DNA from 2 places in the Rhodococcoides navarretei genome. Region 2 is predicted to be linked to the other one. Evidence: predicted binding sites of a transcription regulator. Region 2 holds the regulator's gene; the other holds the start of a gene.

Region 1 (11,288 bases), 2.2 Mb from region 2:
GCGATATCGGACGGAATTGACGTGCATGTGCAGTTGTTCGGCACATCGCGTCCAGGCACCGTTCGTGTCGAGGTACACCGACAGTGTCTCCACCAGGTCACTGTTGTGCTGGTCGTCGTACTCGACCAACGGAGCGAGCAGACGTGAGGTGAACATCCGTCGCACGTCGTCGGGAACGTTGGCGAGAAGAATTGTCAGCGTGGCCAATTCATCATGTCCGACGACGCTGCAGTCCGAGCCACGGCGCTCGGCGAGCCGGCGGGCATACCGCGCTTCCTCGATGGCGCTTCGGATGTCGGCGGGCGCGGTCGGAGCACTGACGCCGATCGACGTGCCGCTCCCGATCAATCCCGGGGCCAACGCCTGGACAGCACGCCGGATGGAATCGGTTCGATCGGTCGGCGCCTCTACCAACGCGAACGCCTCGTCGTCGACGACTCCCACCGTGATCTCGAGCGGTGCCAGCACCTCTCGCAGAAGCGGGCGCAACTCACCGAGCCGCACCGTCTCACCCGACGTGGCCACAGCTACAGCGGCGTAGCGTGTTTCGATATCGAGTCCGATGACGTGCATCTGAGCGAGGATGTCGGTGGCCGTCGCCCCACCGACGATCGAGCGCACGAATTCCTGGGCCAGAATCCCTGAGCCCGACAAGCGATCGTCGGCACGGCTGCGCTCGACCGCGACGATGGACGCCAACTGCTCGGCCAGCGAGATCCGCGGTGCATCCCATGTCTGCCAATCGCTTTCGAATGCCACGAACCAGTCCACCACCCGCGGCGTGACCTCTCCGTCGACCGCAAAGATCGAGACCCGTTGCCCCTGTGAGTATCTCGGCATCCGGACCGACGTCATGAACTCGTGCGCCAGGTAGCCGGTGTCGGGTGGATCCTCGGATCCGGCGAGTACTCGCCCCGACGAGGTGACGACCCAGCACCTCATCCCCAGGTCGGAACTGACCATGTCCAGGAGCGGACCCAGCCCACCGCCCGGTCCTGCGCTCGCCACGAGGCGTCGGTGCCGATCGAGCACGAGGCTCAGGTCCGATGCTCGTGCCGTCGACAGTTGCCGGACGACGCTCTCGGTGACCGTGGCGAACGCGATGTCGGCGGGTACGCGAAAGAGCGGCAGACCGTATTCGCGACAGGCGTCGACCAGATCGTCGGGCACCACGCCGCCGTCGGATGCCGCCAGCGCGGCGATGCCGGCCTTGGACACCGCCCGTACGAACGTCCTCGAGTCCTCGGGGCCGGACCGCCACATCAAGCCGGTCAACACAAGCTCGCCGCCGCTGAGGTAGCGGCTCGGATCGAGCATATCGGTGGTCACGACCCATCTGATGGTCGGATCGAAGTGCTCGGGAGTCACGACCGGCTGCAGTTGCAGATCGGGGAGATCGGCCAGATCACGCAGTCTCACGGTGAATCGACCTCCCTCTTCGTAGGAACCTCCAAAACCTACACTGTGATCGGCGTCATACTTCGTCGTTCCTGTCTCTCGTTCGCGTCGTGCCCGGCGGCTGTACTGGGTGAACACGACCGAGAGACACGTGAGCGGAGAGCAGCACGATGGAATTTCTACGACCGCAGACCTGGAGCGACGCGTTGGCCGCGAAGGCCGACGACGTCGACGTGGTGCCCATCCAGGGCGGCACCGACGTCATGGTCGAGATGAACTTCGACCTGCACCGCCCGGGCGCATTGCTGGATCTGAACCCGATCACCGAACTCACCGAATGGGAACAGCTTCCCGACGGGACGCTACGGGTGGGCGCAGGCGTGCCGTACGTCCGCATCATCGCCGAGCTCGGAGACGCGCTTCCCGGCATTTCCCAGGCGTCGCGCACCGTCGGTTCACCGCAGATCCGCAATCGCGGCACCGTCGGCGGCAACCTCGGTGGCGCGTCACCGGCAGGCGATCTGCATGCACCACTGCTCGCTGCGGGCGCGACCGTCGAGGTCGAATCGGCCGAGCGCGGCGTGCGCATGATCCCCGCGACCGAGTTCTACCTCGGCGTCAAACGCAATTCCTGTCAGCCGGACGAACTCATCCGAGCGTTTCACGTAGCGCCGGCAGCGGGACCGCAGTATTTCTCGAAGATCGGCACCCGTAATGCGATGGTCATCGCCGTCTGTTCGTTCTCGATCGCACTGTTTCCGCAGGAGGGTCGCATCGGTACCGGTCTCGGCTCCGCTGCGCCGACGCCGCGCCGGGCTTACGATGCCGAGAACTACCTCGCGGCCGAACTCGAGTGGGACGGTGCCCTCGATCCTAGGGTGTCGGAGGAATTCGGCCGATTGGTCAGTGCGGCAGCAAGTCCCATCGACGACGTACGAGGCACTGCCGATTACCGCAAGCACGCCCTGTCCGTGATGGCCCGGCGAACACTGGGTTGGGCATGGCGAGACCTCACAGCCGCACGGAAGGTGGCCTGAACATGCGAGTCAACTGCACCATCAACGGAAGAGACATGGAAGCCGACGACGTCTGGGAGGGCGAGAGTCTGCTCTACCTGTTGCGCGAACGCATGGGCCTCCCCGGATCCAAGAACGCATGCGAACAAGGCGAATGCGGTTCGTGCACCGTCTACCTCGACGGCATCCCTGCCTGTGCCTGCCTGGTGGCGGCCGGCCAGGTCGAGGGCCGTGAGATCCGCACGGTCGAGGGCCTCGCCGACGGCGAGAAGCTGGACCCGATGCAAGAAGCGTTCGTCGAGTGCGGAGCCGTCCAGTGCGGCTTCTGCACCCCGGGCCTCGTCGTCCAGGCGCACGATCTGATCGAGCGTGTACCCAACCCGTCGGACGTCGAAATCCGCGAGTCGCTCGCCGGAAACCTCTGCCGCTGTACCGGATACGAGAAGATCCTGGATGCCGTTCGGCTCGCTGCGACACGAAAGGCCGAGGCACAATGACCACTGTCATCTCGGGTGCCTACATCGCACCCATCGTCGGTGACGAAATCCCGAACGGCTACCTCGTCGTCGAGGGCACGATGATCACCGCTGTCGGATCGGGCCCGGCCCCGGTCATCCCCGGGGCCGAAACGATCGACGCCTCCGGCTGCCTCGTCACCCCAGGCCTGGTCAATACCCACCACCACCTGTACCAGTGGGCGTCCCAGGGACTCGCCAAGGACAACACGCTCTTCGAATGGCTTGTCGCACTGTACAAGCCGTGGTCCAAGATGGACGCCGAGGTGGTCGGCGGTGCTGCCGCCGCCGGGTTGGGATGGCTGGCGAAGTCGGGGTGCACCACGAGCACCGATCACCACTACATCTTCCCCCGGGGCCGAGGCGACCTGTTCGCCGCCGAGATCGATGCGGCACAACGCATCGGCGTCCGATTCCAACCGTGTCGCGGCTCGATGGACCGGGGTGTGTCCGACGGCGGTCTGCCACCGGACGAGGTGGTCGAATCGCTCGACGACATCCTCACCGCCACCGCCGAGGCCATCGACACCTATCACGACGCCTCCTTCGGTTCGATGCTCCGGATCGCGGTCGCACCCTGTTCTCCGTTCTCCATCAGTAAAGAGCTGCTCGTGGAGTCCGCTGGGCTTGCTCGCGCGAAAGGTGTTCGACTGCATACTCATCTGGCCGAGACCCTGGACGAAGAAGAGCACTGCCTCGCTCAGATGAACTGCACCCCGGTCGAGTACATGGAGCAGGTCGGCTGGCTCGGTGACGACGTGTGGTTCGCGCACGCGGTCCACCTGCACGATTCCGATATCGCGAAGATGGCGGCCACCGGCACCGGTACTGCGCACTGTCCGAGTTCCAATGCTCGGCTCGGTGCGGGCATCGCCCGTATTTCCGATCTGCTCGCCGCCGGCGCGCCCGTCGGCCTCGGAGTCGACGGCTCGGCCTCGGCCGAAATGGTGCCACTGGCCGGCGAAGTCCGGCAGGCGATGTACATGCAGCGCGCCAAATACGGACCGACTGCGCTGACGGCGCGTCAGGCACTCGAGATCGGAACACTGGGCGGTGCAACGGTGCTGGGTCGTCAGAGCGAGATCGGTTCGCTCGAGGTCGGAAAGCTGGCCGACATCGCGATCTGGCGAACAGACGGCTTCTACTCGGCGGTGGACGATCCGGTCGTGGCGTTCGCGTACGGGCAGACACCACCGCTCGCGCGACTGATGGTGGGCGGTCGAACGATCGTCGAGAACGACGTCTTGACCAGCGCACCGCAGGACGAAATAGGCCGCGCCGGAGCCGATGCGCACCGTCGCCTGATGAAACTAGCGGAGGACGTGCTGTGAGCGCCCCGACCACTGCACCCAGGCAAGCTCCCGCCGACATCCCGGCACCGGGCCGCGGTCGCGTCGGCGACAGCCCGCTCCGGCCCGACGGCACGCTGAAGGTCAAGGGCGAGTTCGCGTACTCGTCGGACCTGTTCATCGACGGCATGCTCTGGGGCGCAACGCTCCGCAGCCCGCACCCACGCGCGAAGATCGTCTCGGTCGACATCTCGAAGGCTCTGGCGACACCCGGCGTCGAGGCGGTACTCACCCACGACGACGTGCCGGGGCGCAAGTGCTTCGGGCTCGACCACACGTGGGATCAGCCGGTACTGGCCTTCGACGAGGTGCGGCACGAGGGTGAGCCCATCGCCCTGATCGCGGCCGATCATCCCGAAACTGCCCGGCGTGCAATGGAGAAGATCGTCGTGGTCTACGACGTGCTCGAACCCCTCACCGATGCTCGACGCGCAGCCCTGGATCCGGACTACCCGAAGGTGCAGGAACGCGGCGGGGTGGCGCGCCATCAGCCGGTGCGTGTCGGCAACGTCGCCGCCGCCCGCGCCACCGCGGACGTCATCGTCAGCAGCGACTTCGCCGTCGGGATCCAGGATCAGGCATTCCTGGGACCCGAATCGGGACTGGCTGTTCCGGCCGAGGACGGCGGCATCGACCTCTATGTCGCGACCCAGTGGATGCACAACGACCTCGCGCAGATCGGGCCGTGCCTCGGACTGCCCGAGGAGAAGATCAGGATGACGCTCGCCGGCGTCGGCGGGGCCTTCGGTGGCCGCGAGGACCTGTCGATGCAGATCCACGCGGCGATGCTCGCGATGCACACCGGCAAGCCGGTCAAGATCGTCTACAACCGCTACGAGTCGTTCTTCGGACACGTGCACCGCCACCCCGCTCAGATGCACTACGAGTACGGTGCGACCAGCGACGGCAAGTTGGTGTTCGCAGACGTCGAGATCATCCTCGACGGCGGCGCGTACACCTCGGCCACCCTCAACGTCGTGGGCAACGCAGCCTCGCTGGGCGTCGGACCGTACGTCATTCCCAACATCGAGATCGACGCGTACGGGGTGTACACCAACAACCCGCCGTGTGGAGCGATGCGTGGGTTCGGTGCAGTACAAGCATGTTTCGCGTACGAGTCGATGATGGACAAACTCGGCGAGGCCTGCGGCATCGGTCCCGTGGCGATCCGGCAGATCAACGCCGTCAGCCAGGGATCGATCCTCGCGACCGGTCAGGTCATCGAAGCACCTGCCCCACTGGCAGAGATGCTCGCCCGAGCCGAAGCGATGGAACTGCCTGCCCCCGTGGACGCGTCGGACATCCGTAATCTGCCGGGCGGTGCGTCGCAGACCACCCACGGCGAAGGCGTCGTACGCGGGATCGGATACGGCGTCGGCATCAAGAACATCTGCTTCTCCGAGAACTACGACGACTACTCCACCGCGCGCGTACGGCTGGAGGTGATCGGTGGTGAGGCAACAGCATTGGTGCACACCGCCGCTGCCGAGGTGGGTCAGGGTCTGGTGACGTTGGAGGCGCAGATCGCGCGCACCGAGCTCGGCGTCACCAACGTGGTCATCCATCCGGCGGACACCAAGGTCGGCGATGCCGGCTCCTCCTCGGCGTCGAGGCAGTCGTACATGACCGGCGGCGCAGTCAAGACGGCGTGCGAGGCCGTCCGCGAGGCGGTGTTCGTCCTGGCCGGCCTGTACCTCGGCCGCGCGGTGGCCGACCTGAGCCTCGACGGCGGCAAGATCGTCTCGGCCACCGACGGTGTGCTGGCGACGATCGAGGATGTGCTCGGCGAGCGGGTCATCGAGCAGACACGTGAATTCCACCATCGCCCCACCAGCGGAATGGATCCGGTCACCGGACAGGGCGCGAGCCACACCCAGCTCGCCCTGTGTGTTCATCGCGCCGTGGTGGACGTCGACGTCGAACTCGGGCTGGTGAAGGTGGTCGAGATGGCCGCGGTGCAGGACGTCGGCAAGATCCTCAACCGGCTGTCGCTCGAAGGCCAGATCCACGGCGGCACAGCGCAGGGCCTCGGGCTCGCCGTGATGGAGGAGATTGTCGTCGTCGACGGCCTCGTGAAGAACCCGTCGTTCACCGATTACCTGATTCCGACCATTCTCGACATGCCGCCCATGAAGCTGGACATTCTCGAGAACCCGGATCCCTTGGCACCGTACGGCCTTCGCGGTGCGGGGGAGCCCCCCACGCTGTCGTCCACGCCTGCCGTCGTCGCTGCCATCCGCAATGCCACCGGACTCGCCTTGACCCGAGTGCCCGTTCGACCCGAAAACATCATCAACCCCTGACTCATTCGATGAGACCTTCTCCAGCACAGCGGAACCCGACGCCAACTCCCCCGGCACGGTCACCGTCGCAAACCCGGACAAGGTTGATCACGCCCTGGGAGGGCCGATCATGACCGATGTACACACAACCAGCACTCGTCACAGCGGACGAGGTCGATCCCAGATCGACAAGTTCTTCGACATCACCGGTCGAGGCTCGACGGTCTCTCGCGAGATCCGCGGTGGCGTCACCACATTCGTGGCTATGGCGTACCTCATCGTCCTCATACCGCTGATCATCGGCGATGCTCGGGACGTCACCGGTGCGACTCTCGATGCGGCGCAACTGTCGACGATGGTCGCTCTGTCCGCCGGCCTGACGACCATCCTGATGGGGGTCGTCGGAAACGCGCCCCTCGCCATGGCGGCCGGACTCGGGGTGACTCCCATCGTGGTGTTCCAGGCGGCCCCGTACATGACCTGGCCGCAGGCGATGGGGCTGGTGGTTCTCGAGGGCGTCGTCATCGTCGTGTTCGCCCTCACCGGCATTCGGCAACTCATCATGGATGCGATACCGCTCGTTCTGAAGCAGGCGATCGGCGTCGGGATCGGCGCATTCATCGCGCTCATCGGCTTGGTCGATGCCGGGTTCGTCGGACACCACGAGTCCGCGGCCACCGCGGTCACCCTCGGCACGTTCGGCAAGCTCGCCGGCTGGCCGGTGTTCGTGTTCTGCGTCGGCCTGATTCTCATGATCATGCTGTTCGTGCGGAAAGTGCCGGGCGCGATGCTGATCGGCATCTTCGTGGCCACCAACCTGGCGATCATCCTGAACTCGGTGTTCGACATCGCGCCGGAGGCATGGGGACCCGTCGTACCGAGGGTGCCCGATTCCATCGTCGCCACACCGCAATTCGACCTGCTCTTCAACGTCGACCTGTTCGGCGGGTTCGCTCGGGCAGGTGTGGTGACGGCCTCGGTGGTGCTGTTCACCCTCGTGCTCTCAGGTTTCTTCGACGCCATGGGCACCATCCTGGGCGTCGGTGAGGAAGCCGGCCTCGTCGACAAGCAGGGCAGGATGCCGGGTCTGAGTCGCATCCTCACTGTCGACGGCATCGGTGCCATCGTCGGTGGCGCGATCAACGGATCTGCCAACACCGCCGTCGTCGAGTCCGCTGCAGGCGTCACCGAAGGTGCCCGAACCGGTCTTGCCAGCGTCGTCACCGGCGGACTGTTGACCAGCCTGATCTTCTTCACCCCGCTGGCCGGGGTGGTCCCCGTCGGAGCAGCAGCCCCCGCACTGGTTCTGGTGGGCGCGCTGATGATGACGCATGTGCGCAAGATCAATTGGGAGAACACCGAAATCGCGATACCGGCCTTCCTGACGATCGTGCTGATGCCCTTCACCTACTCGATCACCGTGGGAGTCGCAGCGGGTGTCATCTCGTACACCCTCGTTCGCCTCGCCAAAGGCAAAGCACGCCAGACACATTGGCTGCTGTACCTGATGTCGGGAATCTTCCTGGTCTACTTCGCCCTGCACCCCATCGAAGAAGCGTTGGGAATCTCGTAACGTGAAAGAGATCGTCGATCGTCTGATCGCCTGGGACCACGCCGGTGTTCCCTACGCGGTGGCGACGGTCATCGCGGTATCCGGAAGTGCTCCTAGACTTCCGGGTGCCGCGATGGCGGTCTGCGCCGACGGTGAAGCAGTCGGCAGCGTCTCCGGCGGCTGCGTCGAAGGAGCAGTGTACGAGCTGTGCCTGCAGGTCCTCGAGACCGGCGAGTCCACGCGAGAATCGTTCGGCTACAGCGATGTCGACGCTTTTGCGGTCGGCTTGACGTGCGGGGGAGTGATCGAGGTGTTCGTCCGCCTCGGGCCCCCGCGCGCCGTGCTCGCGGCCATCGCGTCGGATGCTGCGGTGGCGACGGTGACGCTGCTTTCCGGGTCCGGGCAGTCACTTGCGGTCTCTTCTTCGGCAACCATGGGCACGACCGGTTTTTCCGACGTCGACGCAGTGGTCGTGGGTGAGGCGCTGGCGATGTTGGATTCCGGGGGCACCGGCATTCGGTCGGTGCGGTGCCGGCCGGACCTCGACGTGTTCGTCCAGTCGTATGCCACTGCCCCGCGGCTATTGATCTTCGGGGCCATCGATTACGCCGGAGCGCTCGCCCGTGTCGGCAAGTTCCTCGGCTACCACGTGACCGTATGCGATGCCCGTCCCGTATTCGCGACGGCTGCAAGGTTTCCCGACGCCGACGACGTTGTGACCGAATGGCCGCACAGCTACCTGGCGCGAACTACGGTCGATGCACGGACGGTGATCTGCGTACTCACCCACGACGCCAAATTCGACGTGCCTCTGCTCGAGGTGGCCTTGCGACTGCCGGTGGCATTCGTGGGGGCGATGGGATCACGCAGGACTCATGACGATCGCGCGGCACGGTTACGCGAGGTGGGGCTGACGGAGCAGGAGCTGGCGCGCTTGAAGTCGCCGATCGGCCTGGACTTGGGTGCGAGGACTCCGGAGGAAACTGCGCTGGCCATCGCGGCGGAGTTCGTGGCCGTGCGACGTGGGGGTAGTGCGTTGCCACTGACACGTACGGCCGGTCCGATTCACCACGACGGGGCGTCGGCCGATGCGAAGTACGCGTAACTACCCTGGTTCCGGGATGTCCACCTCTCTGATGTGAAGGGATTCAGTTGATTCGCGACCTACCTCGGTATCGACGACTGAACCTGTTGGGCGTTGTCCTTCTCGGCACCATGGCTGTGATAGCCACGGTCCAGGTACTCGACCCGACCGATGTTGGCCGAGTACTTGCGCATGTGGCAATCCTTGCCTCCGTGGGCGCGGCCGTTGTGTTCGGAGTCTGCCGCGCGGCCCGCAAGCCCACCTGGCTACTTCCTCGCGTGACGCTCGCCTTCTTCACACTCGGATCCATGGCGTCGCTCGTCGGAGGGAGTTACCTCCCCGTAGCCAACGGAGCGATTCTGGCCGCCATTCTCCCGATGTTCTTGACCGATGGACGGTGGGACAGGCTCTTCGGACACACCCAAGATTCGCACTGATTCTCGAGCCCACGGCAATCGATAGTCGCAGTTCAGAGGGAAAATCACCCTGCTTACGATTCCGTTCATAGTTCTTGTCGGTGGGTCGAGTTACGCTTCTTTCAGTTCGAACAGGCGTTCTTGTTTCGGCTCACCGGGGGGTGAAAAAGATGGGTGCAATACCGACCGTGTCGTTGGAGGCGTTGACCGCCGCCGCACGCGCAGAAAACCGTCAAGCATCTCGCAAGATCACCGCCTGCTATCGCGTGCACTGCGACTGGATCACGCGCGACACCAAGTACAAGCACTACAGCCGGTACGGGCGCACCGAAATGGCAGTGGCGTTGGGTTGCTCGGCCACCGTCGCCGAGGGGTATGTGTCCGTCGGCGTTGCCCTGCATACCCGGCTTCCACTGGTGAAGACCGCGTTCGAGTCCGGCGAGATCGACCTCCCCCGCGTGCGAACGGTGTGCCGGATTCTCGACAACCTCTCCGACGAGATCCTCACGATGGTCGAGGACGAGATCGTCGAAGCAGCGCAACGTAATTCGCCAGGCCGTTGGAGAAGGAGATCTGGGACATCCTGCTACGGGTCGCGCCGGAGGAAGCGGCAGCACTACGGGAGTTCGCGAAACGATTCCGCCATGTTTCCTACAGCCCGGCCGGTGAGTTGGCGCGGATTCGAGCGGAGTTGACCGCACCCGAGGCGGCGGCGGCCTGGCAGCTGCTCGAGGAGATGGCCGACACGCTCTGCCCTAAGGACCCCCGAGGTAAACAGGATCGCTTGTGTGATGCGTTCATGGCGCGGATGCACGGTGAACCCCGGTTGGCATGCCTATGCCAACGTGATGACTGCCCGAAAAAGGATGCGGCATTGCCGGATCGCCGGGTGCCGTTGACGATGATCACCGTCGACATCGGCACCCTCATCGGACTGCTCGCCAACCCCGCGTATCTGGCCGGACACGGATCCATCGATGCGGATCTCGCCCGAGAACTCGCCCGCAACAGTCAGTGGCAGATCCTGCTCACCGAGGCGGTGGCTCTAGCGGAGAAGCTCGGACTGGCAGTCCAGAACCCGGAGACTGGGGAATGGGAAAAGACCTCTGACAGCGAAAAGGAAGAGACCCCAACAGAACCCGAGACGGGAACTGCGACGGACGCAGACGCAGGTGCCAGCGCCGACGCGGACACAGGCGCCGACGCAGGCAGAGACGAAGGCGTGGACTCGGCTGCTGATGCCGCTACGGCTGCACATGGTGATGGGGGAATGGGGTCGGCCACGGATTCGGGCAGGGCGGGTGATCCCTCGACCGAACCGACTTCGGCCAGTACACCTCCACCTACTCCTGCGCGTGCACCGGTGGACACCTCGACACCGGCACCAGCGGCACCGGCAGATGAGGTCGACGAGACAGACGACGTCGGGGAAAACGGTGAGTCCGACGAGTCCGACGAGTCCGCGCCCATCTCTGCGACCGACCCGTCGGCAACTCCTGACGAGGGTGCCGCCGATCCCGTGCGGAAGCACGCAGCAACACGTGCAGGGTCACCGGTGACCGACCCGTCAGCGGCGGCAAAGTCTCACACCAACCCAGAGGCAGCCGCATCGTCTGAACCCGCGACAGCATCGCAATCACCTGGTCCACGGACATCGCCGGCACCTGATATCGCAC
Region 2 (11,288 bases):
GGGTGTACGTACCTGCCGGCGACGAATCCGTCAACGATCTGGACAGCCCTGGGCCGACGCCGATGCGCAAGGTCGGCGATATGGCGTTCACCGCCACCGACACGGTCGGTGGGCCGCCGTTCGTCATCGGATCGATTCTGGCGACCGGGGGAGCGGTGAGCGGTGACGGTGACGTGGCCGCGGTGCGCACGTACACCGATGCGTACCTGTTCCGTTCGTCCGACGGGGACTTCGCGTCGGCGTTGGTCGATCCGGCAGCTCCTCGCGCCGTGGTGCCGCTGCCGGATCAACCACAGGGGGAGGCACTGGTGTTCACCGACGACGGGTCCTTGCTCATTGCGTCCGAGGCAGGATTCGGGCCCGCGGAGTCCACGCTTCCGCCCATTCTGAGGATCCCCGACGCAGTATCGCTGGACACGTCCACGCCCGAACCTGCTGCGGTGGACCCGGTATCGCCGACCGTCGCTCCCGAGCATCCGGCACAGACGCCGGCAGCGACGGACTCGGAATGGGAATTCCGAGCGGCCGTCGCTGCCGGGGTGGTGCTGATCGCCGGAGCGGTGGGATTCACCGTCCGGCGATCGAGGCGCTCTCGCTAGGCGCGTGGACTATGCGTCGCAGGAGTGGAGCCTGCGGAACGACTTATGCGTCGAGGTCTGCTTCGACGAGTGCGACGACCTTGTCGAGTGCTGCCTGGTCGTCACTGGTGACGGTGACTTCGGTGCCCTTGGTGGCTCCGAGCGTCATGATCATCAGGGCCGAACCTGCGTCCACCGGCTCCGAGTCGGCCACTGCGAGGGTGACGTCCACGCCGGCTTCGGCGACGGCGTCGGCGATCAGTGCTGCGGGACGAGCGTGCAGACCGATCGAGGATCCGACGGCGACTGTGGTGCTGGGCATGTGGTGCTCCTTCGTAGTGGGGTTGTTGCGATCGTAGCGAGTGTCAGACGGTGACGGGTGTGCGATCGAGCTCCGCGTCCGACAGAGCGTTCTTGCCCTTGACGAACTGCTTGGCCGCGACGACGAGGAACGCCGAGACGATGGTGCCGACGGCCAGAGACACGATGAACCACAGGATGTTTCCGATGGCGAAGAATACGAAGATGCCGCCGTGGGGTGCGCTGAGGGTGACGTTGAAGCCCATGATCATGGCACCGGTGACTGCACCGCCGGCCATCATCGACGGGATGACGCGGAACGGATCGGCCGCGGCGAACGGAATTGCGCCCTCGGAGATGAATGCAGCTCCCAGGAACCATGCCGCCTTGCCGTTCTCGCGCTCGGCCTCGGTGAACAGGCGTGCGCGAACGGTCGAAGCGAGAGCCATGGCCAGTGGCGGCACCATTCCTGCGGCCATGACCGCTGCCATGATGCGCAGTGATGCGGTGTCGGTGACCGAGAGGCCTGCGGTTGCGAATGCGTAGGCCGCCTTGTTGACCGGTCCACCGAGGTCGAAGCACATCATCAGGCCGAGAATGATGCCGAGGATGATGACCGAGGAACCGCTGAGTCCGTTGAGCCAGTCCGTGAGTCCACTGGTGATCGCGGCGAGGGGCTTGCCGAGCAGCAGGAACATGATCGCGCCGACGATGAGGGTGGCGAACAGCGGAATGATGACGACGGGCATGAGGCCGCGCAGAACTGTGGGGATCTTCCACTTGCTGATCCACAGTGCGACGAAGCCGGCGATCAGGCCACCGACGAGACCGCCGATGAAGCCTGCACCCACCAGAACGGCCACCGCGCCTGCGGTGAATCCTGGTGCCAGACCTGGTCGGTCGGCAATGGCATAGGAAATGTAGCCGGCCAGCGCGGGCACCAGGAAGCTGAAGGACAGCGCGCCGATCTGGAAGAGCACGGCACCGAGATAGGCGGCGATTCCGCCTTCGGGCAGCGAGGTGATGGAGTTGTTGACGACGATGTCCTCGGCGACATCCTTGATTTCGTATCCGCCGAGCAGGAAGCCCAGGGCGATCAGCAGACCACCGGCGGCGACGAACGGAATCATGTAGCTGACGCCGGTCAGCAGGATCTGGCGGATGCGGGTGCCCCAGCCGAGTTCACCAGCGGACTCGTTCGAGCCGGCCGCCACTGCGGTACCGCCGACGCGAGCTGCGTCCGGGTTCAGTGCAGCGCGAAGAGCTTCGGTGAGCATGACGTCGGGTTCGTTGATGGCGCGCTTGACGCCCGAGGAGATGACGGGCTTGCCGGCGAAACGCTCGCGGCCCTTGACTCCCACATCGGTGGCGAAGATGACAGCTTCGGCTCCGGCGATGATCGAGGGGTCCAACGGCGTGCTGCCGCTCGAGCCCTGGGTCTCGACGTGAACCGTGACGCCGGCACGCTCACCGGCTGCGACGAGTGAATCGGCAGCCATGTAGGTGTGCGCAATTCCGGTGGGGCAGGCGGTGACTGCGACGATGTGCTTGGGGGCAGTGGTCTCGGCCGGGGTGGCGGCCGCGCTGTGCTTGGCGGTCGACACCGGGGCAGCAGCAGGGGTCGTTGCGGCCGGCTTGGCGGCAGGGTTGATGACACCGTCGACGAGAGTGACGATCTCGGCAGCCGAGGACGCGTTGCGCAGCGAGGTGACGAACTCCGGCTTGACCAGTGCGCGCGCCAGGCTGGAGAGCAACTTCATGTGGGCCGAACCGGCACCGGCCGGCGCTGCGATGAGGAAGACGAGGTCGGCGGGGCCGTCGGGGGCGCCGAAATCGACCTTGGGGTTCAGCCGGGCGAATCCGAGGGAGGCCGAGGTGACCGCTTCGGAGCGGCAGTGCGGGATGGCGATGCCGCCGGGCAGGCCGGTCGCCGACTGTGCTTCGCGGGCCAGAGCGGCGTCGCGCAGGGCGTCGGTCTCGGTTGCGCGACCCGCGGAAGCCAGAACGCCAGCGAGGCGCTCGATGACGGCTTCCTTGGATTCGCCGAGATCGGCGTCGAGGAGGATCAGATCCTCGGCGATGATCTGCTGATCTTCGGTGGGGGTGGACATTGCAGACTCCTAGAGACGATTCGCGGGGGTGGAGAGCGTGGATGTGGTGACGGACGTCGGAATATCGAGCGCACGGACCGTCACCGAATTCGGGTGGGTCTGCTCGGGCAGGGGAAGCGTGGTGCCTGGAAGTGCGGTGGCTGCCGTTCCGTAGGCGACGGCGCGGCGAAGTTTGTCTGCGTCGGAACAGTTCTCGGCATCGGCAAGGATGTAGCCGGCCAGCGAGGAATCGCCTGCGCCGACCGTGCTGACTGCAGTGATCGGGGGCGGGCTGGCGTACCAGGAACCGTCCTCGGTGACCAGAACGGCCCCTGCGCTACCGAGGGTGGCCAGTACCGCGCCGACGCCTCGGCCGAGAAGTATTGTGCCGGCGGCGATCGCGGCAGTGGGGTCACCCTGTGCCGCAGCGCTTTCCAGCTTCTCGGAATCGTACCCGGTGAGTTGGGCGAGTTCCTCGGAATTGGGTTTGATCAGATCCGGTGCCGACGCCGGAAATGCTGCCGCCAGCGCGAGCAGTGGCTCGTCGGACGTATCCACCGCAACCTTCGCCGTGGTGGCGCGCAGTGCCGTGACGAGCTCGGCATACCAGTCGGCAGGCAGACCGGGCGGAAGCGAACCCGACAGAACGACCCATTCGGCGTCGACTGCGAGTGAGAGTATCCGCTCGCGCAGCTCGGCTCGGGTCCGCTCCGATACGGTTGCGCCGGGCTCGTTGATCTTGGTGGTGGTACCACCGATCTCGCTGACCGTGATGTTCGTCCTGGCCAGTCCCGACGTCGGAACTGCCGAGAAGTGAACGCCTTTCGCGGCCATCGCGTCGAGCAGGGGGTCTCCGGTGTTGGCCGGAAGCACTGCAAGGGCCTCGACTCCCGATCCGCCGAGCACGCGAGCGACGTTGACGCCTTTGCCTCCCGGGTCGGTGACCGACGTCGATGCCCGGTGTACGCCGCCGCGGACGAGCGGCGTGTCGAGTGTGACCGTCCGGTCCATGCTCGGGTTGGCCGTGAGAGTGACCATCATGCGATCACCACCTCGATTCCTTTGTCGCTGAGATTCTTTCGGTCATTGGTCGAAATGTCGCTGTCGGTGACGATGACATCGATGGATCCCACGCGGGCGAAGCTGACCAGATGCTCGCGGCCGATCTTCGACGAATCCGCCAGCACCACAACGTGGTTGGCTGCCTCGACCATGGCTCGCTTGACTGCTGCCTCGTCACTGTCGGGCGTGGACAGTCCGTGCCCGACGCTGATGGCATTGGTGCCGATGAACGCGACGTCCACCCGCAGCCATTCGAGGGCGCTCAGTGCTTCGTCGCCGACAGCTGCCTGGGTGGTCCCACGTACCCGCCCGCCGAGCAGTCGAAGGCTGATGCTCGGCATGGTCGCGGCGCGAGCGGCGATCGGGACCGAGTTGGTCACCAGCGTCAGCTCGCGATCATGGGGAAGCAATCCGGCGAGTCGGCCCGTGGTGGTGCCGGCATCGAAGACGGCGCTACCGCCGATGGGAGGCAGGAAGGACAACGCAGCGGCGGCGATAGCGTCCTTCTGATCCGCGCGGGTGAACTCTCGCTCCGAGACGCCGGGCTCGAGTGTGGTCAGCGCCGATGCGGGTACTGCTCCACCGTGGACGCGGCGTACGACTCCCATGCGATCGAGGGTGGCGAGGTCGCGACGCACAGTTTCCGTGGTGACGCCGTACGTGGCCGACAGATCGTTGACGGAGACGCGTCCGTGGGTGCTGATCAATTCTGCGATGGCGTGTTGTCGTTCTTCGGCGTACACCTGCGTCTCCTTCCCGGTTCATGTTGCTTTATGTTGTTTTACGCCCGTGTGTGTTGACATGTCAAGGGTTTGGAGTAATCTCGGTCACAACACAGGCAAGCGATCGGCTCCACCACAGCTCGCCGAACAGTACGAAGACCTTTGTTCACGCAGGATCCGAGGAGGACCACATGACGGGATCGGTTAGCACCGCGTCGACCGGACACGCAGACACGACAGTCGATGCAGCCGGAACCGGAGCAGCGCAGACCACGCTGCGCGGCACGCCCGTCGTGCCCGGCGTCGGATACGGCCGAGTGATCCGCCCCGGTGCCCGTCCGTCCATTCCCGCCGATACGGGCGAGGTGCCCGAGGCCGATCGGGAGTCGGAGAAGGCTGTGTTCGATGCCGCTGCGAACGCCGTCGCCACTCGATTGCGTGGTCGCGCGGAGCTGGCGACGGGAGCTGCGTCGGAGGTCCTGTCGGCCAATGCTGCGATGGCAACCGACCGCGGGTGGCTCGGAGCCGCGCGCGCCTCGATCGCCAAGGGCAGTTCCGCAGTCGCCGCAACAGCGGCGGCGACGGAGAAGTTCGCCGCGATGTTCACCCAGCTCGGCGGACTGATGGCCGAGCGAGTGACGGACCTGCGTGACATCCGTGATCGCGTCATCGCCGAGATCCTCGGCGTTCCCGAGCCCGGAGTTCCCGTGCCGGACGAACCGTCGGTGCTGTTCGCCGACGACCTGGCACCCGCCGATACCGCCGGCCTCGACCCTGCTCTGATCGTCGGACTGGCGACCTCACTCGGAGGTCCGACCAGCCACACCGCGATCATTGCCCGCCAGTTGGGTATTCCCTGCATCGTCGCCGTGGCGGGGCTCGACGATATCGCCGCGGGTACGAACGCATCGGTCGACGGCACCAGCGGCCGCATAGACCTCGAACCCGACGCCGACTCGGCCCGCGCCGCCGTCGTCTCTGCGCGCGACGAGCTCGACCGGGTATCGCAGTGGGTCGGTCCGGGTACCACCGCCGATGGCCACGCGGTCGACATTCTTGCCAACGTCCAGGACGGTGCCGGTGCGCGCGCAGCGCGGTCGAGTGCAGCGGATGGCGTCGGACTGTTTCGCACCGAACTGTGCTTCCTGGACCGCGATTCCGAACCGACCGTCGACGAGCAGGCCGAGATCTACGCGCAGGTGCTCGACGCGTTCGCGGGCAAAAAGGTCGTCGTGCGGACTCTCGACGCCGGCTCCGACAAGCCCCTTCGGTTCGCCACCCATCCCGACGAGGCCAATCCTGCCCTTGGCATTCGCGGCATCCGCATCGCCGAGGCCGACCGCGGGATTCTGTACCGCCAGCTGGACGGCATCGCAGCAGCCGCGAAGGCGACCGATTCCTCGCCGTGGGTGATGGCTCCGATGATTGCAACCGCGCTGGAGGCGAAGGACTTCGCCGCCGACGTCCGCGAGCGTGGACTCACCCCCGGCGTCATGATCGAGATCCCCGCCGCCGCTCTGCTCGCCGAACACATCCTCGAACACGTCGACTTCCTGTCCATCGGCACCAACGACCTCGCTCAGTACACGATGGCCGCGGACCGAATGTCCGCTCAGCTCGCCGGCCTGACCGATCCATGGCAGCCGGCCGTGCTGGCGCTGGTGGCGCACACCGCGGCGGCGGGAGCCAAGGCGGGCAAGCCCGTCGGAGTCTGCGGTGAAGCCGCTGCCGATCCACTGCTTGCCTGCGTGTTGGTCGGACTCGGCATCACCTCGCTCTCGGCTGCATCGGCTGCCGTCGCGCACGTGGGTTCGAAGCTGGCGACGGTCACGCTCGCTCAGTGCAAGGAAGCGGCCGCCGCAGCCCTGAAAACGGACAGCACCGCCGCGGCCCGCGAGGCAGTGAGCGCGATACTCGGCTGACGCAATAGTCTCTTCCCATCATGAGAAATCTGGGTTGGACGCTGCACGGAAATGGAAAAGCCGTCGAGGCCGGGGCGGTGGTCTCGCCCGACGAACGATTGACGTGGCCGCGCACCATCGGCATCGGAATGCAGCACGTGGTCGCAATGTTCGGCGCCACACTGCTGGTTCCGACGATCACCGGCTTCCCGGTATCGACGACATTGCTGTTCTCGGGCATAGGAACGGCGCTGTTCCTGATCATCACCAGAGGCCGGGTACCCAGCTATCTGGGTTCGTCCTTCGCATTCCTGGCCCCTCTCGGTGCCACCCAGGCGGACGGACCCGCGGCCCAACTCGGAGCCGTCCTGTGTGTCGGCGTTGTACTGGCAGCCGTCGGCTTCGTGGTGAAGTTCGCAGGCCAGCGGGTACTGGAGGCGGCGATGCCGCCCGTCGTGACCGGTGCGGTCGTCGTGCTGATCGGACTGAACCTGGCACCGGCCGCCACGACGTCGTTCGAGGCACAGCCGCTGATCGCCGCCGTCACTCTGATCGCAATTCTGCTGGCGACGGCGCTGGGACCGGGCTTGATCGGGCGACTCGGAATTCTGGTCGGAGTCGTTCTGGGTTGGGTGTTCGCCGCCGTTACCGGGGGAATAGCGCAACCGCGTCTCGACGCACTGAGCGCGGCGAGTTGGATCGGTCTGCCCGAGTTCCGGGGGCCGTCGTTCGAGCTGTCGGTGATCCTGGTCGCGCTGCCGGTGGTGATCGTTCTCGTCGCCGAGAACGTGGGGCACGTCAAAGCCGTCGCCGCGATGACCGGGAAGAACCTGGACGATGTGGCCGGTGACGCACTGATCGCGGACGGGCTGGCGACTACGCTCGCCGGAGCCGGTGGCGGCTCCGGAACCACCACGTACGCAGAGAACATCGGCGTCATGGCCGCAACGCGCGTCTACTCGACCGCCGCCTACTGGGTCGCGTCGATCACCGCGATGGTGCTCGCGTTCTCGCCCAAGTTCGGTGCCCTGATCTTCACCGTGCCCGACGGTGTCATCGGCGGAGCGACGCTGGTCCTGTACGGCCTCATCGGGCTGCTCGGCGTGCGCATCTGGACCGACGCGAAGGTCGACTTCACCGATCCGGTCAATCTCATGGTCGTCGCTGCGGCGCTCGTCGCCGGTATCGGTGACCTGACACTGTCCGTCGGATCGGTCGAGCTCGGCGGTATCGCATGGGGTTCGGTGGGCATCCTGCTCGGCTACCCGATCGTCTCGGCACTCGCGAGGAGTGCAGGCACACGAGGTCGTTAGCGGGGTCGGTCACGGATCGCGCGCGTTTTGGTCATCGACCGCCCCGACCCCGCGGACGTAGTGTTCCCCTGTGACGTCAGTCGTACCGGCGACCGAAATCCGTAGAGATTTCGCGTGGTCGCTGCCGGTATGCACCGAACAAGGAGACATTCGTGGAACGCACACTTTTCGAGCCCGAGCACGAGCTGTTCCGGGAGTCGTACCGGAAATTTCTCGACCAGCACGTAGCGCCGAACCACGCGAAGTGGGAAGAGCAGAACATCGTCGATCGCGACGTCTGGGTCGAGGCCGGTAAGCAGGGCTTCCTCGGAACGGCAGCGCCCGAGGAGTTCGGCGGCGGCGGGGTCAAGGACTTCCGCTACAACGCCATCGTCACCGAGGAGACCACCCGCGGCGGGTACAGCGGTATCGGCTTCACCCTGCACAACGACGTCGTCGCGCCGTATTTCATCGATCTCGCCAACGACGAGCAGAAGCAGCGCTGGCTCCCCGGATTCTGCTCCGGCGAACTCATCACCGCGATCGCGATGACCGAACCGGGCACCGGAAGCGACCTGCAGGGCATCAAGACCAAGGCCGTGCGTGACGGCGACGACTGGGTGCTCAACGGCTCGAAGACGTTCATCACCAACGGAATCAACGCCGACCTGATCATCGTCGTGGCGTGCACCGACCCCGAGAAGGGCGCACAGGGGTTCAGCCTGCTGGTCGTCGAACGCGACATGCCCGGATTCGAGCGAGGCCGCAACCTCGACAAGATCGGCATGAAGGCCCAGGACACGGCCGAACTCAGCTTCACCGACGTGCGCGTGCCCGCCGCCAACCTGCTCGGTGAAGAAGGCATGGGGTTCATCTACCTCATGCAGAACCTTCCTCAGGAACGCCTGTCGATCGCTGTCGTCGCCGCTGCGGCAATGGAATCGGCACTGGACATGACGATCCAGTACTGCCGCGACCGCAAGGCCTTCGGCAAGTCGATCGGTAAGTTCCAGAACACTCGGTTCGTGTTGGCGGAGTTGGCCACCGAAACCACTGCCACCCGCATCATGGTGGACAAGTTCATCGAACTTCTCAACGCAGAGAAGTTGACCGTCCAAGAAGCCGCGATGGCGAAATGGTGGACCACCGAGAATCAGGTCAAGCTGATCGACCGGTGCCTGCAGCTGCACGGCGGCTACGGTTACATGAAGGAATACCCGATCGCCAAGGCGTACATGGATTCTCGTGTGCAGACCATCTACGGCGGCACCACCGAAATCATGAAGGAGATCATCGGCCGCGGATTGAATCTGTGATCCGCTGATCCGAGATACGCGAAGGGCCGCAGCACAGTGTGCTGCGGCCCTTCGCGTGTCACCACGGTGACGATCCCTACAGCTTGCGCATCACGGTGACGACCTTGCCGAGGATCGCGGCGTTGTTGCCCGGAATCGGCTCGAACAGCGGGTTGTGCGGCAGCAGCCACACCTCACCCTTGGACCGCTTGAACGTCTTGACGGTGGCCTCGCCGTCGATCATCGCAGCCACGATGTCGCCGTTGTCGGCCACGGACTGCTGGCGAACCACCACCCAGTCGCCATCGCAGATGGCTGCGTCGATCATCGACTCGCCGACCACCTTGAGCAGAAACAGTGAACCCTGACCGACCAGCTCGCGGGGGAGCGGGAACACGTCCTCGACGGCCTCCTCGGCCAGAATCGGGCCACCTGCTGCGATCCGCCCCAGTACCGGAACGAACGTCGGAGTCGGCAACCGATCCTGTTCCTCGGACGCAGGCGAACCGTCGACCGCGGCGGCAGCCTGGTCGGCCTGCACCTCGTCGAGGCCACGGACGTCGACGGCGCGGGGCCGGTTGGCGTCGCGCCTGAGGAAGCCCTTGCGTTCGAGCGTCCGGAGTTGGTGGGCGACGGACGAGGTCGACGTGAGGCCGACCGCGTCACCGATCTCTCGAATGCTCGGTGGATACCCGCGCTCGGTGACCGAGGCGCGAATGACCTCGAGCACCTTCCGCTGCCGCTCGGTCAGCCCAGCACTGATGTCGGTACCGACCTCCATGGCCTTGGATGTCGGCTCTGCGGCCGGCTTTCCCGCTGCGGTCTTCGTGGAACGCGTGGTCGACCTCGTCGAGGTCTCGTCCTTCATGCTGTCGGCCTCCTGCTGGTGTTCTGGATCCGGTCTGCGTGGTAGGTCTGCGCGGACTGGAGTTGATGGTGTCGACTCGTGTGGCGTGTGGTTTCTGGCACGAATCTAGCGTGTATCAGCTGTTGAATCAAACATCTGTTCGACTCGTGTCGCGTTTTCTACAGACTTTGTCGGAGCCTCGTGATAGAACTTCGAACAAGCGTCCATCGAACGCCTGATCGAACAATCGATCCACCGAGCGAAGACGAGGTTCCGATGACCATCACCACCGATCGCCCCACCACCGCAGGTGTCCGTACCCGGTCCGCTGTCGTCGAGCGTCGTCGCCGTGCTCGTCCCGCGCTGCGGAGTTCCATCGAGATGCGCGGTGCGCTGACGACTCCGTGCCTACCGGTTCTGGAGCCGACCTGGACCGACGTCACCGATCGTGAGGCCGCCGATCGCGAGTTCGACGAGACCTCGGCGCACTTCGCCGGTCAGCCGGTCCGAATGCGATCGCTCGTGCTGTGGATGTTGGCGGTTGTGGTCGTCGCGGGCGGCCTGATCGGCATCGCGAACCTACGGGCCGCTGCACCCGACGCAGGCGTGGGGCCGGCCGGTGTGGTCGAAGTACACGACGGAGCGGTCGTCGAGTACACAACGGGCAGATGACCACCGGCCCCATCGTGCCCAGCAGCACTGAGTATCCTCGACTGACTGCTCCGATGCGCGTGCTCGTCGTCGGAGCGTTGGATACGACGGAGGCTCCCCCATGCATTGCCCGTTCTGCAGGCACCCCGACTCGCGCGTGGTCGACTCGCGTGAGATGGACGAGGGGCAGGCAATCCGGCGGCGTCGCTCCTGCCCGGAGTGCGGTCGTCGATTCACCACGGTCGAGGCCGCAGTGCTGGCCGTCGTGAAGCGCAGCGGTGTGACCGAGCCGTTCAGCCGCGAAAAAGTGGTCAAAGGCGTTCGGCGCGCCTGCCAGGGAAGGGACGTCGACAACGACGCATTGAATCTCTTGGCTCAGCAGGTGGAAGACGCCATCCGCGCAGCAGGGTCCGCCGAGATTCCCAGCAACGAAGTGGGGTTGGCCATTCTCGGTCCGCTCCGCGATCTCGACGAAGTGGCCTACCTGCGCTTCGCCTCCGTCTACCGCTCGTTCAGCTCGGCCGAGGACTTCGAGAAAGAGATCCACGAA

What was found. The regulator LexA, encoded in region 2, represses DNA repair genes until DNA is damaged. The targets are predictions, from matches to a motif close to CGAACANNTGTTCG.
Region 1: a site for LexA is predicted at 9,741-9,754, ahead of AABD04_RS24065 (DUF222 domain-containing protein). Genes of this name have one in related genera too.

The regions. Positions count from the first base shown of each region.
Region 1 covers NZ_JBBPCN010000001.1:5,083,585-5,094,872, forward strand. The annotation lists gene AABD04_RS24025 (PucR family transcriptional regulator) at 1-1,419, opposite strand, end outside; gene AABD04_RS24030 (FAD binding domain-containing protein) at 1,569-2,435, shown strand; gene AABD04_RS24035 ((2Fe-2S)-binding protein) at 2,438-2,911, shown strand; gene AABD04_RS24040 (8-oxoguanine deaminase) at 2,908-4,260, shown strand; gene AABD04_RS24045 (xanthine dehydrogenase family protein molybdopterin-binding subunit) at 4,257-6,581, shown strand; gene AABD04_RS24050 (NCS2 family permease) at 6,691-8,133, shown strand; gene AABD04_RS24055 (XdhC family protein) at 8,135-9,217, shown strand; gene AABD04_RS24060 (hypothetical protein) at 9,409-9,633, shown strand; gene AABD04_RS24065 (DUF222 domain-containing protein) at 9,783-10,307, shown strand; gene AABD04_RS24070 (hypothetical protein) at 10,304-11,288, shown strand, end outside.
Region 2 covers NZ_JBBPCN010000001.1:2,846,822-2,858,109, reverse strand. The annotation lists gene AABD04_RS13395 (hypothetical protein) at 1-599, shown strand, start outside; gene AABD04_RS13390 (HPr family phosphocarrier protein) at 643-900, opposite strand; gene AABD04_RS13385 (PTS fructose transporter subunit IIABC) at 944-2,989, opposite strand; gene AABD04_RS13380 (1-phosphofructokinase family hexose kinase) at 2,999-4,009, opposite strand; gene AABD04_RS13375 (DeoR/GlpR family DNA-binding transcription regulator) at 4,006-4,773, opposite strand; gene ptsP (phosphoenolpyruvate--protein phosphotransferase) at 4,944-6,674, shown strand; gene AABD04_RS13365 (uracil-xanthine permease family protein) at 6,695-7,966, shown strand; gene AABD04_RS13360 (acyl-CoA dehydrogenase family protein) at 8,119-9,261, shown strand; gene lexA (transcriptional repressor LexA) at 9,338-10,021, opposite strand; gene AABD04_RS13350 (hypothetical protein) at 10,364-10,759, shown strand; gene nrdR (transcriptional regulator NrdR) at 10,860-11,288, shown strand, end outside.